2 regions of the Nitratireductor sp. WH36-1 genome follow, and region 1 is predicted to be linked to the other one. Evidence: riboswitches for the same ligand, from Rfam matches in the RefSeq annotation. Region 1 holds a riboswitch; the other holds the start of a gene.
What was found. A riboswitch is a leader RNA that binds a small molecule or an ion and turns the genes downstream of it on or off. The one in region 1 is predicted to bind cobalamin.
Positions count from the first base shown of each region.

Region 2: another riboswitch for cobalamin. It lies ahead of AC4PTT_RS07380 (TonB-dependent receptor plug domain-containing protein); the one in region 1 lies ahead of metE (5-methyltetrahydropteroyltriglutamate--homocysteine S-methyltransferase).

Region 1 is NZ_CM178970.1:1,299,254-1,302,595, reverse strand. Features, by position in the region: gene AC4PTT_RS06200 ((2Fe-2S) ferredoxin domain-containing protein) at 1-580, opposite strand, end outside; cobalamin riboswitch at 680-879, opposite strand; cobalamin riboswitch at 1,053-1,252, shown strand; gene metE (5-methyltetrahydropteroyltriglutamate--homocysteine S-methyltransferase) at 1,347-3,342, shown strand, end outside.
Region 2 is NZ_CM178970.1:1,542,808-1,546,149, reverse strand. Features, by position in the region: gene AC4PTT_RS07385 (ABC transporter substrate-binding protein) at 1-964, opposite strand, end outside; cobalamin riboswitch at 1,242-1,453, shown strand; gene AC4PTT_RS07380 (TonB-dependent receptor plug domain-containing protein) at 1,579-3,342, shown strand, end outside.

The DNA of each region.
Region 1 (3,342 bases):
CATCCCCCGTGTTGCGCAGGTTCAGTTCCTTCTGCCGGTTGCGCAAATGACACCACAGAACGTCCGCCCCGGCAGCGTTGCACGCCCCGCCCTCACACACCAGAACCCGCCTTTTCTGCGCCGGCACCAGAGAGCCTTCCCGCACCGGAGTTTCAGCGGGAGGAACGGCCGGCTCCTGGACAATGTCGCCGATGAGACCGCCAAGAAGCCGTTCAAAATGTGCACTGCGGGCAATGTCGGATGCTATGCGGATGGGTGGCCAGCCGCCGGATGTTTCGGCTTGCCAGCGCCGGAGCGATTTCGACAGCCAGTTCCGGAAGCTCGGCTCCATCGGAAGCAGGAGCGGGACAATCACGATCTCAGAATGATGTTCTGCCCGCAGCTCCAGAAGTGCGGACCGCAAGGACGGCGTCCCCTGTTCGGAGAAACAGTACTGAACCGCCGTCACACCTTCAAAACCTGCGGCCATTTCAGCGAGGCGCGCCATCTCGCCATGAGGTGCAGCAGCAAAAGCCGACTTTGCAAGAAGCAGGATCGCGCGGCTTCCCTGCCCTTCATTCAATAATGCATTCGTATCCACTGCCATTCCTCGAGCTGATGCGATCGGGAACGGCAGGGAGATCGCGCGTCGGAACCGGATATTCCGAAGCACGAGCTCCTGTGGCATATCCCGACCACGGAACTTCACACGATCAGGCAGGTCTCCTGGCTTGCGGCTCATCACAGCTTCACCCGTCTTCCCGGCATAACGCCAGTGACATGATCGGCAAAGCGGCTCGTCGCTCACAGTTGCGGGTCAGCTCCGGATTTGAACCGGATTCCCTCTTAGCCGCCGACCGAGACAGGTCTGCCGACGGAACCTTGACCGCTTCGAAAAGTATACTCAGACCCGCGCCTGTCAACCGTCTGCCGGCCGACCCGCGCGCGCACATGGACCAACTCCGGAACAGGATTTCCCGACAGCTAAAATAGAGAGGCACATCACCCTTCAGGCAAGACGTAAAGATATAAACATTTCTTTATATCATTCTTGACTTTCCGCCGCATTGCGAGGAATCTGGGCGCGTCGTGGTTCTCGAACCTGCCTTCAGGCGGATTCGGGCTAAGAGGGAAGCCGGTTCAAATCCGGCGCTGCCCCCGCAACTGTCAGCGGCGAGCCGAAATCCATTCAAGTCACTGGACAGACGTCCGGGAAGACGGATCAAGGCCGAGACCCGTGAGCCAGGAGACCTGCCATGACGAAACAACGTCAACGGGCGGGGTGTCCGGTGTTCGTCATGCGGCGGCCGTTCAGGCCGCGGTCTGCGTACGCCCCCCCCCCCGCCCCAAACAGCATCGGGTGTGCCATGTCTGAACGTTCAATTCCTGTCTCCACGCTCGGCGTGCCGCGTATCGGCCGCCGCCGAGAACTGAAACTCGCCCTTGAAAGCCATTGGTCCGGCAAAAGCAGCGCAGAAACCCTTCTCCAGACTGCAAGGGAACTCAGGGCCGAGAACTGGAAGGAGCAGCGCGATCGTGGCGTTGCAATCATCCCTTCCAATGATTTCTCACTCTACGATCAGGTACTGGACACCAGTGTGATGGTCGGCGCGGTTCCGGCAGACTATGGCTGGCAGGGTGGCCCGGTGCCGCTTGACGTCTATTTCGCAATGGCGCGCGGCAGCCAGGGCTCCAGGGATGCGGGATGCGGGCACCCCGGCGGCCACAAAGCGCAGGAAATGACCAAATGGTTCGACACCAATTACCACTACATGGTGCCGGAATTCTCCGACGACCAGGTCTTCGCCCTCTCCTCCACCAAGCCGCTGGATGAGTTTCTTGAAGCAAAAGCGCTCGGCATCCATACCCGGCCCGTACTCCTTGGTCCGATCACCTTCCTCAAACTCGGCAAGTCCAGCGATGCAGGCTACGATCCGCTTGCGCTTCTGCCGCGCCTGCTGCCTGTTTATGAAGAACTGCTTCGCAAGCTGAAGGAGGCCGGAGCGGACTGGGTACAGATTGATGAGCCGGCCCTCGTCACCGACCTCATTCCCAACGAACAGGATGCCTATCGGCTTGCCTACCGGAAGCTTGCAGCCGCTACCCCAGATCTCCGGATCATGCTTGCAACCTATTTCGGCGGGCTCGGCGGCAATCTGGAAACCGCGCTTTCCCTGCCTGTGGCCGGCCTTCACCTGGACCTCGTTCGCGCGCCGGAGCAACTCGACGCGGTGCTCGCCGCTGCGCGGCCGGATCTGGTTCTGTCGCTTGGCGTGATCAACGGCCGCAACATCTGGCGCGCTGATCTGGCTTCCCTCGCAGACAGGCTCGGGCCCGTCGTCAAGGCGCGCGGCGCAGCGATGGTCCAGCTCGCTCCGTCCTGCTCGCTGCTCCATGTACCCATCGATCTGGAACTGGAAACCACGCTCGACGCCGACCTGCGCTCCTGGCTTGCATTCGCCCTGCAGAAAATGGACGAGCTTCATGTGCTCTCCGATGTTCTGTCCGGGAACGGAGCAGACGTTGCCGGTGCCCTGAAAGCAGCAGCCGATGCCGTCGCCGCGCGGCACGCCTCCCCCAAGGTCAGCGACCCTCTGGTTCAGGGCCGCATGGCGCGGATCAACGACGAGATGAAGACGCGCGGCGCCACGTTTGTCGAGCGCCAGAAGCTACAGGCTACCCGGCTCGGCCTGCCCGCCTTTCCGACCACCACGATCGGCTCCTTCCCGCAGACGCCAGAGGTTCGCAAGGCAAGAGCCGCACATGCACGCGGCGAGCTTAGCTTTGTCGACTACGACACATTCCTGAAGAAGGAAACCGAAGCGACGATCCGCTGGCAGGAGGACGTCGGCCTCGATGTGCTGGTCCATGGCGAGTTCGAGCGCAACGACATGGTTCAGTATTTCGGCGAGCAGCTTTCCGGCTTCGCCTTCACCCAGCACGCCTGGGTGCAAAGCTATGGATCGCGCTATGTCAGACCGCCGGTTATCTACGGCGACGTATCCAGGCCCACTCCGATGACCGTTTCGTGGTGGCAGTATGCCCAGTCGCTGACGGACAGGCCGGTCAAGGGCATGCTGACTGGCCCTGTGACCATTCTCAACTGGTCTTTCGTGCGCGACGACATTCCGCGTAGCGAGACCTGCCGGCAGATCGCGCTTGCCATTCGCGACGAGGTCCGTGACCTTGAGGCAGCGTGTGCGCGCATTATCCAGATCGACGAAGCGGCCCTGCGCGAAGGCCTGCCGCTACGCCATGCGGACTGGAAGCACTATCTCGACTGGGCAGTGGAGAGCTTCCGCATTTCGGCCAGCGGGGTTTCGGATGAAACCCAGATTCACACCCATATGTGCTATTCGGAGT
Region 2 (3,342 bases), 240 kb from region 1:
TGCGGGCCACAATCGTGGTTGCCGTGGTGACCTCGGACTTGACCAGGCCAATGGCGTCGAGAATGTCCACGAAATCGGCGGTGGTCTCGTAATTGGTGTGGATCTCGCCGGATTCAAAGGCGCTTACCATGGCCGATGGATCGGTGCCGTAATCGATGAATTCGATGCCATCGAGATAGGCCTCGCCGCCCCACCACTTGCCGTCTTCGCGCTTCTTCAGTTCGACGCGGTTGCCCACTTCGTATGAAACGAGTTCGAAGGGACCGGTGCCGATGGGATTGGCGATGAAATCACGGCCCGTCTCATCGAAGCTCGGATGCACGATCAGGCCCGGATAGTCGGCCATGCCGGGAATGATGGAAATGTCAGGGGCAGACAGGTTGAGCTTCACCGTCATGTCGTCGACCTTCTCGATCGCGCCTTCGCGCGCCTTCTTGGTCTCCGGATCGATGAGTGCAGCCATGCGGGCGGGCATGGAGTTGCCCTCCACCGTCTGATCGCACCAGCGGTTGAAGTTGTAGATCACATCGTCTGCGGTAAAGGCGTCGCCATTGTTCCAGGTCACGCCCGGACGCACGTGGAGAATGTACTCGGTGGCGTCTTCGTTGACCTCCCAGCTCTCCAGAAGCCGGCCCTCAAAGGTGAAGTCGCGCGTGTATTTCACCAGCGGCTCAAGCGTCTGACGCATGGCGTTCGCGATCTCGGACCAGTCGGCCGTGCGCGGGTCTTTCGGATCCTTGATGAACATGGCCACACGCAGCGTGCCACCCATTTTGGGCTCCTGAGCGAGCGCATGGGTGGGCACGGCAAGGCCGAGCATGCCATAGGCGGCGGCTGTCGATGCGCCGAGTGCGCTTGCGAGCGCCAGGAACTCACGTCTGTCCATTTTTCCGACGCGCGCTTCGTTCGCCATTTCGGCGACGCGGGCTGGCACTTTCTCGCCATTGCTCTTGAAAAACGTCATCGACGCACTCCCATTTCTTGCCGTTATCAGTTTGTGTTCAGCATTTCCCATCGCGCCAGCGATGTCAAAAAACGACCGGGGCCAATGGTAAGTTTTGCAGGTTTTTCGACCGTTGAAATGACGAGTTTGCGACAAATGAGCCGCAAAACTGACAAATAAAGCCGATTTCGCAACAATTTTCGAAACCTGTACTGACAATCCCCGCCACTTGCGCCGTTATGGGCGCAACAGCCGCCCCACAGGCCGCGATTGACGCTGCCGGAGCCAGTTGGTAAGCGATTTTTTGTTCGCTTGAGGTGCTCCGGCAGGCACTCGCATGCCGGGGAAAAGGGAACACGGAACGGCCCTGCATGATCAGGCCGCAGCCGTGGCTGCTCCCGCAACTGTGAGCGCCGAGGCTCCTCCTATGCCACTGGGTGCAATGCCCCGGGAAGGCGAGGAAGCCGATGAAGCGCGAGCCAGGAAACCTGCCTTGAGCCGTCACCGACCGGATGCGGGACGCTTCCGGGGCTGTGGATCTCGCAGTGGTGACGAAATGTCATCGCTGGCGGGGGACAGATTCAGACAGCCATCGCTCTCCAGCAAAAGAAGCAGCATTCTCATGGAGAGCACGCATGCCATCCAGACGTTATCGCACCCGGCTCCTGCTCAGCGCTTCGGCGCTGCTGACGGGCCTTTCAGCCACCATGGCGGGCGCAGAAGACTATGTGCTTGAAAAACTGGTCATCACGCCCAACCGCACACCGGCAGAGGCCTCCACCGTGGGGTCGACGGTGAACGTGGTGGGCCGTGAAGAGATCGAGGAACAGTCCCTGCCGCTGGCCGTCGAGTATCTCGACCTGCTGCCGGGTGTGAGCCTCTCATCGCCGGGTGGCGTTGGCGCGGAGGGCAGCCTTTCGATCCGCGGCGCGCCGCGCCGCTATGTGAAGACGCTCTATAACGGCATCGACATTTCCGATCCGACCAGCCCACAGGTGCAGACGTCCTACCAGTATCTTCTGTCGGGCGGCCTGCAGAGCATCGAAGTGCTGAAGGGATCGCAGAGCACGCTTTACGGCTCCGATGCGATTGCCGGCGTGATCAGCCTGTCGACGCTGGGCGACATCGAACCGGGCATCGCCCATATCATTCAGGGCGAAGGCGGCTCGCACGGCACGGTCGGCGGCTCCTACGGCTTCAGGGCGGCGAACGAACAGTCGAAACTCTCCATCAACGCAACCGGCTACCGCACCGACGGCATTTCGGCTGCGGCTACGGGCACGGAGCGCGATGGCTATGAGAACGTCACCTTCGACGTGAATGCCGAGCATGCATTTTCCGACGTGTTCTCCGTATTCGGCTCGGCGCTCTACATCGACGCGGAAGCCGAGTTCGACAATCAGGGCTTCGGCACCATTCTGCCGAGCGACAATCTGACGGCGACCAACCACAGCAAACAGCTGGCCGGCCGCGCCGGCTTCAATCTCGACCTGATGGACGGCCGCTTCCGCAACACGGTTTCCGTGCAGGCCTTCGACCTGGAACGCTCCATCACCGGCACCGCGTTCGACGGCTCTTATGACGGTCGCCGCTACAAGGCCGATTATCTGGGCGCATTCGACGTCAATGAATGGCTGACGGTTCAGGGTGGCGCGGATTACGAACGCCAGAGCGCAGTCTTTCCCGCCGGCATGTTCAACCCCCAGATCGATTCCGATTTCTGGATCGCAGGCGTCTGGGGCGAGGCCATTGCCACGCCGGTAGAAAACCTGACGCTGACAGCCGGCCTCAGGCAGGACGAGCACAGCGAATTCGGCGGGCACACCACATACCGGGCAACCGCCTCCTATCTCATCGATGCGACCGGAACGCGTCTGCACGGCTCGGTGGGAACCGGCTTCCGTGCACCCAGCCTCAACGAGCTTTTCGGTCCGTTCGGGGCAAACCCCAATCTGCGGCCTGAAACCAGCTTCGGTTTCGACATTGGCGTGGAGCAGCGTTTCTGGAACGACAGGGCAATCGCCGACATCACCTATTTCCAGCTCGAGATCGACGATCTGATCGGTTACACGACCCAGTATAACCAGATCCCCGGCACGTCGCGCATGCGCGGTGTCGAGGCCTCGCTCAGCTATGCCGCGACCGACTGGCTGGACCTCACCGGAGCCTACACCTACACGCATTCGGTGGATCAGAACGATGCACGGCTGCCGCGCGTGCCGCGCCACGAGATCGGGCTGGTCGCCAGCGTTCGGCCTGCCGAGAAATGGACCATTTCGGCCTCGGCCAAGGCGGCCATCGACACGGTGGACACGGGCAATTTCAAGCTGGACGATTACCTGCTGGTCAACGCCAAGGTGGCCTACAAGCCGACCGAGGACACCGAGCTCTATGTGCGC